Linked DNA regions of Caballeronia sp. LZ062. The main gene of each other region encodes a partner of the protein of the gene in region 2 in a complex. Links are inferred from orthologs where the notes say so. Each region holds a gene or a part of one and is shown on either strand. Other genes may lie near its edges. The genes, in order: pnp, P9239_RS08750 and eno.

Region 1 (3,183 bases), 240 kb from region 2 along the record:
AACGATACCGGCTCCCCCGAAGTGCAAGTCGCACTGCTCACCAGCCGCATCAACGAACTGACCATCCACTTCAAGGCCCACACGAAGGATCACCACAGCCGCCGCGGTCTGCTGCGCATGGTCAGCCGTCGTCGCAAGCTGCTCGACTATCTGAAGGGCAAGGATGCGGATCGTTACCGCTCGCTGATCGAAAAGCTGGGTCTGCGCAAGTAATTGGCCCCTGACGTGGCTTCGCGGCCAGTGTTCTAACGAAGTGCCTGTGTCAGTTCGCTGATGCAGGCATTTTGTTTTTGCGCGATCCGCTCGCGAAGTGGTGCCGGATCGGTTTATCGGTCGGCACGTCGTACTTAGTCGTTCTCGGCAGTCATTCGCTTTACCCGACACTCGGTCCAGCCTCGCGGCAGAGCTTTGTGTCATTCCAGCGCGGCCCCGCGGCTTGTTCGCGCGCCGCACTGGAATGGCATAACACACCTCCCACGCGCGGCCCGGGACCGCCCCGCCCAGCGCCGCAGAGACAGCGTGACGCGCTCGACCGAAGGCGCGGCGCAACATAGAAGGAGTCGCAATGTTTAATAAAATCGTCAAAGAGTTCAAGTGGGGACAACACAACGTCCGCCTGGAAACGGGTGAAATCGCGCGTCAGGCAAGCGGCGCGGTGATCGTCGACGTCGAAGACACCGTGGTGCTCGCGACCGTCGTCGGCGCCAAGACGGCGAAGCCGGGTCAGGACTTCTTCCCGCTGACCGTCGACTATCTGGAAAAGACCTACGCCGCCGGCAAGATTCCGGGCGGCTTCTTCCGCCGTGAAGGCCGTCCGTCGGAAGGCGAGACGCTCATCTCGCGCCTGATCGACCGTCCGCTGCGTCCGCTTTTCCCGGAAGGCTTCTACAACGAAGTGCAGGTCGTGATCCACGTCCTGTCGCTGAATCCGGAAATCCCGGCGGATATTCCCGCGCTGATCGGCGCGTCCGCCGCGCTCGCCGTGTCCGGCCTGCCGTTCAACGGCCCGGTCGGCGCTGCACGCGTCGCTTACATCAATAACGAGTACGTGCTGAACCCGACGCGCGCGCAGATGAAGGAATCGGCGCTCGATCTGGTCGTCGCGGGCACGGAGCGCGCGGTGCTGATGGTCGAATCCGAAGCGCAGCAGCTTTCGGAAGAAGTGATGCTCGGCGCGGTCGTGTTCGGCCACGAGCAGATGCAAGCCGCGATCGACGCGATCCACGAACTCGTGCGCGACGGCGGCAAGCCCGAGTGGGACTGGCAGCCGGCCGCGAAGAACGAAGCGCTGATCGCGCGCGTCACCGAAATCGCGAAGCCGGAACTGGAAGCCGCGTACCAGCTGCGCAACAAGCAGGCGCGCTCGACGAAGCTGAAGGAAGTCTACGCGGCGACCTCCGCGAAGCTCGCTGAGGAAGCGGCGGCGTCCGGCACGACCGCGGCGGATGCGGCCACCGTCGGCAACATTCTGTTCGACATCGAAGCGAAGATCGTCCGCTCGCAGATTCTGAACGGCGAGCCGCGTATCGACGGCCGCGACACGCGCACGGTGCGCCCGATCGAAATCCGCACGGGCGTCTTGCCGCGCACGCACGGCTCGGCGCTGTTCACGCGCGGCGAGACGCAGGCGCTCGTGATCGCGACGCTCGGCACGAAGGGCGACGAGCAGAACATCGACGCGCTCGAAGGCGAATACCGCGAGCGCTTCATGCTTCACTACAACATGCCGCCGTTCGCCACGGGCGAAACCGGCCGCGTCGGTTCGCCGAAGCGCCGTGAAATCGGCCACGGGCGTCTCGCGAAGCGCGCGCTGGTCGCGTGCCTGCCGAGCGCCGACGAATTCGGCTACTCGATCCGCGTCGTGTCGGAAATCACGGAATCGAACGGTTCGTCGTCGATGGCATCGGTCTGCGGCGGCTGCCTCGCGCTGATGGACGCCGGCGTGCCGATGAAGTCGCACGTCGCGGGTATCGCGATGGGCCTGATCCTCGAAGGCAACAAGTTCGCGGTTCTGACCGACATTCTCGGTGACGAAGACCACTTGGGCGACATGGACTTCAAGGTGGCCGGCACCGCGCAAGGCGTGACCGCGCTGCAGATGGACATCAAGATCCAGGGCATCACGAAGGAAATCATGCAGGTCGCGCTCGCGCAGGCGAAGGAAGGCCGCATGCACATCCTCGGCAAGATGACCTCGGCGGTTCCGGGCACGAACACGGAACTGTCCGAATTCGCGCCGCGCATGATCACGCTGAAGATCAATCCGGAAAAGATTCGCGACGTGATCGGCAAGGGCGGTTCGGTGATCCGCGCGCTGACCGAAGAGACGAACACGACCATCGACATCTCGGACGACGGCGTCGTGACCATCGCGAGCACGAGCTCCGAAGGCATGGCCGAGGCGAAGAAGCGCATCGAGAACATCACGGCCGAAGTTGAAGTGGGTCAGGTGTACGAAGGTCCGGTGCTGAAGCTGCTCGATTTCGGCGCAATCGTGAATATCCTGCCGGGCAAGGACGGTCTGCTGCACATCTCGGAGATCGTCAACGAGCGCGTGAAGGACATCAACGATTACCTGAAGGAAGGCCAGATCGTGAAGGTCAAGGTCATCCAGACGGACGAGAAGGGCCGCGTGCGTCTGTCGGCCAAGGCGCTTCTGAACGAAGCCGCGCAACAAACCGAACCGACGCAGCCGCAGCAGTAATGCGGTAATGTGTGGACGGCCGGCCGCATTCGCGAGCCGGCCGTTTTCTTGTATGACGGCATTTGGACCCTGCGAGCTATGCATTGTCCGATGCGTCGCCGGACTCGATGGCACTGTGGAGCGCGAATTGCTCGTCGCGTGCGCAGCGCCATCCGGTTCGAGCCGTTCGAATCGATCCATCCCGCCGTGCCCATCAGGGGAATGCTATGAAGGCCGTCGAAATCACCGAGTTTGGCGCACCTGAAGTCCTGAAACTGGGCGAGCGCCCGATGCCCGAACCCGGCAAGTGTGAGGTGCTCATCAAGGTGGCGGCTTCCGGCGTGAACCGGCCGGACGTGTTCCAGCGCAAGGGCGCCTATGCGCCGCCGCCGGGCGCGTCGGACCTGCCGGGGCTCGAGGTGGCGGGCGAAATCGTCGACGGCGATCTCGATTCCAAGCACAACCCGTTCGGCCTCAAAAAGGGTGATCGCGTGTGCGCG
Region 2 (4,132 bases):
GCAAGTCGCGCAAGGGGCGTGCGAGCGTGTCCGTCAGCAAGCCGGATGGCGCTGCGGCGGCGCCGGAGAAATCCGGGATCGCGCTGACATCGGCTAACGGAATGATGCGTCGGGACATGGTTGCTCGGAGCTTCGGTCGAATAGGCAAGCAGCCCATTTTAGCGGAAGCGCGCGAATCCGGCCGGGCGCGGCGGGGCTCGCTGGGCCGGGCTTTCCACTACTGCTCCAAGAAAAAACGCCATCGACTCGGCGTCGATGGCGTTTTTGCGTGCTGCTTCGCGCGGCCTCGACAACAAGGCCGCGCGCCCGGTCAATGCGCGCTCTTGCCAGTTTCCACTTGCTGCATCGGCGCGGTATCGAGCGGCGGGAGCGGCTTGCGCTCGCGCGGCGCGCGCATCGGCGCCGGTTCCTGCGCGGCGGCGGCGTTGGCCGCGCGCAGCTTGTCGGCGTCCGTGTTCACCCAGACGAGGCCGGCGGTGTCGAGCATCGGCTTCAACGCGTCCGTTCCCGTCGACGATGCGGCGGGCGTCGGCTGCGTCGCGGCAGGCTTCACCGGTTCGGAGACGACAGGCTCGGGCGTTGGCTGCGTCGTCGCTTCGGGCTGCGCGACAGGCGTGGCTTCCGTCTGAATCGGCTCCACCGCGGTTGCAGCCGGCGTCGAAGCGATCGCGGCGGTCTTCACCGGCTCGGACACTTCGGGTGCTGCCGGTGCTGCCGGTGCCGTTTCGGTGTGGCTCGCGGCTTCGACAGCCTTCGGCGCGTCCTCGGCGACGGGCGCGAACGGATCGGCCGGCTTCGTTTCCGCAACCTTCTGCGACGGCCCGAACGGGTTCTCCACGGCCGGCGCCGCTGCGGGCTTCGCGAAGATATCGGGCGCGGGCTGCAAATTCGCCTTTGCTTCGACCTTCGGTTCTTCCTTCGCCTCGTCCTTCGCCTCTTCCTTCACTTCGGACGGCTCGGCTTGTGCAGCTTGTACGGCTTGCACCGGCTCCGCTTCGCGGCTTTGCGCGGCCTCGGACTCGACCGCGACCGGACGCGGTTCACGGCGAGCGGCGGCTTCCTGCGCAGCTTCGGCGTCGAAGACACCGGCTTGCGCGGACGTGCTTTCGGCTGCACCTTCGGCTTCCGCCACATCGGCGGCGTGGTTCACGGTCATGCCTTCTTCATCGCGATCACGACGGCCGCCACGGCGACCACGGCGACGACGACGGCGCTCTTCGCCTTCACGTGCGGCTGCGGCCTGATCGGCAGAAAGCGCATCGACGTCTTGCTGCAAAGCGTCGGCATTGAGCGGCGTGGTGTCCGCGATATCCGATGCTGCCGTCTCGCCCTGCGTCAATGCCTCGACGGCGGCTTCCGGCTGCGGCTTGCGACGCTCGCCGCGTTCCGCGCGCTCGGGGCGTTCTGCACGCTCCGTGCGCTCGCCACGGTCGGCGCGGTCAGCACGCTCGCCACGGTCAGGACGCTCGCGGCGTTCCTGACGCTCGGCCGCATCCGGACGCGGTGCGCGTTCGGCGCCGCGTTCCTGGCCGCGATCGCGCGGTTCACGCGCCTCGCGCGGTTCACGGGCTTCGCGCGGTTCGCGGGTTTCACGCGGCTCGCGTGCTTCGCGGGGTTCACGTGCCTCGCGCGGTTCCCGAGCTTCACGCGGCTCGCGGACTTCGCGCAGTTCACGGCCTTCTCGTCCTTCACGTGCCTCGCGCGGCTCCCGGCCTTCACGCGTGCCACGCGCTTCGCGATCTTCGCGTCGCGCAGGCTGGCGTGCCGCACCGTTGCCGCCGGTCGTCGCGCCGTTGGCAGCGACGCCTTCACGGCCCGCGCCACTGCGGCGATTGCGGTTGCGATCGCCGCTGCCCGCACGTTCGCCACGCTCGCCGCGTTCGGCACGCTCGCGCTGCGGACGCGCCGCCGGTTGCGCTTCGACAGGCGCCGGAGCCGGCTTCACTTCGGGCTGGATGCCGAACAGATTCTTGATCCACGCGATGAAACCGCCGCTCGCCGGCACGGGCACGGGCGCCGGAGCGGGCGCGGCCTCGACCGGCGCGGGCTTGACGGGCGCGCTCGGCGCGGGCTTCTCGGGCGTGATGCCCTTCACCGCCGCTTCCTGCTTCGGCTTCACTTCTTCGGCGCGCTTGCTGTAGCCGGTCTCGGATTCGAGTTCGCTCGCCGCTTCGACGGCCATCTTCCACGAGGCGCGCGGATCGTCGAGGCGCGCATCGTCGTGACGCAGGCGCTCCAGCTTGTAATGCGGCGTCTCCAGGTGCTTGTTCGGAATCAGAACGACGTTCACCTTGAAGCGCGACTCGATCTTGTTGATTTCCGAGCGCTTTTCGTTCAGCAGGAAGGCGGTCACTTCGACCGGCACCTGGCAATGAATTGCCGCGGTGTTCTCCTTCATCGCTTCTTCCTGAATGATCCGCAGCACTTGCAGCGCGGACGATTCGGTATCGCGGATATGACCCGTGCCGTTGCAGCGCGGGCAGGTGACGTGGCTGCCTTCCGACAGCGCCGGACGCAGCCGCTGACGCGACAGCTCCATCAGACCGAAGCGCGAAATCTTGCCCATTTGCACGCGCGCACGGTCGTGCTTGAGCGCGTCTTTCAGGCGCTGCTCGACTTCGCGCTGGCTCTTGGCCGACTCCATGTCGATGAAGTCGATCACGATGAGGCCGCCCAGATCGCGCAGACGCAACTGGCGCGCGACTTCGTCGGCGGCTTCGAGATTGGTGCGCGTGGCGGTTTCTTCGATATCCGCGCCCTTGGTGGCGCGAGCCGAGTTCACGTCGATGGCGACGAGCGCCTCGGTGTGATCGATCACGATCGCGCCGCCCGAGGGCAGCGGCACCGTGCGCGAGTACGCCGTTTCGATCTGATGCTCGATCTGGAAGCGCGAGAAGAGCGGCACGTCGTCGTGATACCGCTTCACCTTTTGCAGGTTGTCGGGCATCACGATGTCCATGAAGGCGCGCGCCTGGTCATGGATTTCGGTCGTGTCGATGAGAATTTCGCCGATATCCGGCTGGAAGTAGTCGCGAATCGCGCGGATGACGAGGCTCGACTCGAGATAAATGAGCATCGGCTGGCCAGCGACGCCGCTTTGCGACGCGGCTTCGATGGCGCGCCACAGTTGCATCAGGTAGTTCAGGTCCCACTGCAGCTCTTCCGCCGAACGGCCGATACCGGCCGTGCGCGCGATGATGCTCATGCCTTCCGGCAGTTCGAGCTGCGCCATGGTTTCGCGCAGTTCCTGCCGCTCGTCGCCCTCGATTCTGCGCGACACGCCGCCGCCACGCGGGTTGTTCGGCATCAGCACGAGATAGCGGCCGGCCAGCGAAATGAACGTGGTCAGCGCCGCGCCCTTGTTGCCGCGCTCTTCCTTCTCGACCTGAACGATGAGTTCCTGTCCTTCGCGCAGCGCGTCCTGGATGCGTGCGGAGCGCATCTCGACGCCGTCGCGGAAATACTGGCGGGCGACTTCCTTGAACGGCAGAAAGCCGTGGCGGTCTTCGCCGTAGTTGACGAAGCAGGCTTCGAGCGACGGCTCGATGCGGGTGACGACTCCCTTGTAGATGTTGCCTTTGCGCTGTTCGCGCCCGGCGGTTTCGATGTCGATGTCGATGAGCTTCTGTCCATCGACGATGGCGACGCGCAGTTCTTCTTGCTGCGTCGCATTGAACAGCATGCGTTTCATTGAACGGCTCCAGAGCGGCTTTGACCCTTCCTCGTCTGGCGAATCGGCGCGGATTCGAACATCGGCGCGCGAAGCGGGAGGGCGGGCGTGCCACGCTTTTTGTGTTGTCACAAAAGCACGCCGGAGCGGATTTTAGGCGGGAGAATTGCCGAAAGCTGGCATCGGGCCGACGAACGCGGCGGCCGGGCCATGGGGCACATGCGACAACGGAAGGCGCACAGAGGCGATGCGGCCCGTGGCAAGGACGAACGGCGGCGCGGGGGCTGTCCGCGTCTCGAAATGGACGCGCCGAAGCCACTGCGCTCTTTCAACAGAGCCTTTCCCTCGCGACGGCGCCCGCGAAAGGAAGGGCGGTGTCGCGCAAACCGGCGCGATGCTTCGTTACCGACCTTCGTGATCGCGGACCTGCCGCGCGGCAGCCGCGGGCTACGTGCTCCCGCC
Region 3 (2,798 bases), 180 kb from region 2 along the record:
GAGCAGATGCAGCGTTACAACGAGATCGACAAACAGGCGCTGAGCGAATCGCAGCAAGCCGCGACTGCCGGCAACAACGCCAAGATGATGTCCGGCTACTACACGCCGCCTGTCAGCGTGTACGGCGGCTACTCCAGCGGCGGCTGGGGCGGTCCTTACTGGGGCACGGGCGTCGGCATCGGAACTTGGTGGTAGGCCGCTCGCGCGAACCGAAAAAAAATGGCGCAGTCGATAAAGACTGCGCCATTTTTATTCGCCCGCTGAGTGTTTTAGGTCACCCGCCTGCGCCCTGCTTTTTCTTCGCTTCGGCGGCTTTATCCTTGCGTGCCTTGCGGTCGAGATCGCGCAACTCCTGCTTCGACCGCGACACCGGATTCGGCACCACGCGCAACGGCGCGGCGGATACCTGCCCGCGCGTCGAGCCGTTCATGCCCGGGACGTTCGCCGAATTGACGGGCGCGGTGGAATTGGGCGCGACGAACTGCACGAAGACCTCGCTGTCCTTGACCATGCCCATTTCATAGCGCGCGCGCTCTTCCACGGCGGCGGTGCCGCTTTGCAGATCCTGCACTTCGCCTTGCACGCGCTCGTTGCGCAGCTTGAGATTCGTGTTCTTGTCCGTCTGCTGCGCGAGTTGCTGCTGCAGTTCATGCACGCGCAGCCAGCCGCCGTGTCCCCACCAGAGCGGGTACTGGATCAGCGCCAGCAACAAGACCAGAACGACAGTTACGAGCCGCATTCAAGTAGCCAAAATAAGCGCCGCCCGTCGGTCTCGATTGGCGCGAGGCCGGGGCGGCGGGCAGAAGATAAGATCAACGTCCTTATCGACTAAAGCGGCGAAAGCTTTAGCGAGGACTTTCAGCGCAAGTTATAAAACGCCGACTTGCCGGGATAGCTTGCGATATCGCCGAGGTCTTCTTCGATACGCAGCAACTGGTTGTACTTCGAGATACGGTCGCTGCGCGACAGCGAACCGGTCTTGATCTGGCCAGCGTTCAGACCGACCGCGATATCCGCGATGGTCGAATCTTCCGTTTCGCCCGAGCGGTGAGAGATGACCGCCGTATAACCCGCGCGCTTGGCCATTTCGATAGCCGCGAAGGTTTCCGTCAGCGTGCCGATCTGGTTGATCTTGATCAGGATCGAGTTCGCGATGCCCCGCTCGATGCCTTCCTTCAGGATGCGCGTGTTGGTGACGAACAGGTCGTCGCCGACGAGCTGCACCTTCTTGCCGAGGCGCTCGGTCAGCGTCTTCCAGCCGTCCCAGTCGCTTTCGTGCATGCCGTCTTCGATGGAGACGATGGGGAACTTGTCGGCGAGCGTCGCCAGATAGTCGGTGAATTCGCCCGACGACAGTTGCAGGCCTTCGCCCGCGAGCTGGTATTTGCCGTCGTGGTAGAACTCGCTCGCCGCGCAGTCGAGCGCGAGCAGCACGTCTTCACCGGCGCGATAGCCAGCCTTTTCGATGGCTTGCAGAATCGTCGACAGGCATTCGTCGTTGCTGCCGAAGTTCGGCGCGAAGCCGCCTTCGTCGCCCACCGCCGTGCTCATGCCGCGATCCGACAGAATCTTCTTCAGCGCATGGAACACTTCCGCGCCGCAACGCAGCGCTTCGCGGAACGTCGGCTGACTGACCGGCACGATCATAAATTCCTGAATATCCAGGCTGTTGTTCGCGTGCGCGCCGCCGTTGACGATGTTCATCATCGGCACGGGCAACTGCATGGCGCCCGAACCGCCGAAATAGCGATACAGCGGCAAGCCCGCTTCCTCGGCGGCAGCCTTGGCGACCGCCATCGACACGGCGAGCAGCGCGTTGGCGCCGAGGCGCGACTTGTTGTCGGTGCCGTCGAGTTCGAGCAGCGTCTTGTCGAGGAAGGCCTGTTCCGAGGCGTCGAGGCCCATGATGGCTTCGGAAATCTCGGTGTTGATGTGTTCGACTGCCTTCAGCACGCCCTTGCCGCCATAGCGGCCTGCTTCGCCATCGCGCAATTCGATGGCCTCGCGCGAACCCGTCGATGCACCCGACGGAACCGCCGCGCGGCCCATCGTGCCCGATTCGAGCAACACGTCGCATTCGACAGTCGGATTGCCTCGCGAATCGAGAATCTCGCGGCCGATGATATCTACGATAGCACTCATGGTTTCCTCAAATTGACGATGAATTCTGTCAGTCACGATCGAAGCGGCCAGCCTTCGCTTCACTGGCTTCGCTTCGTTGGCCTGGCTGAGACCTTCCGGCGCGCGGCCGGTTCACTGCGGCGCTCGCGTGTAACCATGCCGGAAACAGCGCGCCGTGCTTAGTTGAAGTCGTTCTCGAGAAACGGCCCGCTCTTCACCGCACGATCGAGCGCGATGAGCGTCGTCAGCAGCGATTCCATGCGCGCGAGCGGCACAGCGTTCGGACCATCCGACTTCGCGCAGGCCGGGTCCGGATGCGTCTCCATGAAGAGTCCGGCGACACCGGTTGCGACCGCCGCGCGCGCCAGCACCGGCACGAACTCCCGCTGACCGCCCGAACTCGTGCCCTGCCCGCCCGGCAACTGCACCGAGTGCGTGGCGTCGAACACGACCGGCGCGTTGGTTTCGCGCATGATCGCGAGCGACCGCATGTCCGACACCAGATTGTTATAGCCGAACGACACGCCGCGCTCGCACGCCATGAAGCGGTCTTCCGAGAGCCCAGCCTCGCGCGCGGCGTCGCGCGCCTTGTCGATCACGTTCTTCATGTCGTGCGGCGCGAGGAACTGGCCCTTCTTGATGTTGACGGGCTTGCCCGAACGCGCGCACGCGTGGAT

What was found.
Region 1: the proteins of P9239_RS08750 (region 2) and pnp are in contact, whole or in part, in a cryo-EM structure (PDB 9QH0), measured with the Escherichia coli proteins. The link is inferred for Caballeronia sp. LZ062 from one-to-one orthologs.
Region 3: the proteins of P9239_RS08750 (region 2) and eno are in contact, whole or in part, in a solved structure (PDB 2FYM), measured with the Escherichia coli proteins. The link is inferred for Caballeronia sp. LZ062 from one-to-one orthologs.

The regions. Positions count from the first base shown.
Region 1 is NZ_JARTWB010000002.1:819,762-822,944, forward strand. The notes cover bases 175-3,134. They hold pnp (polyribonucleotide nucleotidyltransferase), read left to right. Parts: upstream 175-565; coding sequence 566-2,704; downstream 2,705-3,134. Other genes in these bases: rpsO (30S ribosomal protein S15), read left to right, coding at 175-213; P9239_RS09875 (NAD(P)H-quinone oxidoreductase), read left to right, coding at 2,911-3,134. In the rest of the region: more of rpsO, read left to right, coding at 1-174; more of P9239_RS09875, read left to right, coding at 3,135-3,183. UniProt on the Escherichia coli protein: Involved in mRNA degradation. Catalyzes the phosphorolysis of single-stranded polyribonucleotides processively in the 3'- to 5'-direction. Also involved, along with RNase II, in tRNA processing.
Region 2 is NZ_JARTWB010000002.1:580,676-584,807, forward strand. The notes cover bases 111-4,019. They hold P9239_RS08750 (Rne/Rng family ribonuclease), read right to left. Parts: upstream 3,692-4,019; coding sequence 311-3,691; downstream 111-310. Other genes in these bases: moaA (GTP 3',8-cyclase MoaA), read right to left, coding at 111-118. Outside these bases: more of moaA, read right to left, coding at 1-110. UniProt on the Escherichia coli protein: Endoribonuclease that plays a central role in RNA processing and decay. Required for the maturation of 5S and 16S rRNAs and the majority of tRNAs. Also involved in the degradation of most mRNAs.
Region 3 is NZ_JARTWB010000002.1:755,839-758,636, reverse strand. It holds eno (phosphopyruvate hydratase), read right to left. Parts: upstream 2,143-2,798; coding sequence 859-2,142; downstream 1-858. Other genes in the region: kdsA (3-deoxy-8-phosphooctulonate synthase), read right to left, coding at 2,301-2,798; ftsB (cell division protein FtsB), read right to left, coding at 275-739; P9239_RS09580 (hypothetical protein), read left to right, coding at 1-195. UniProt on the Escherichia coli protein: Catalyzes the reversible conversion of 2-phosphoglycerate (2-PG) into phosphoenolpyruvate (PEP). It is essential for the degradation of carbohydrates via glycolysis.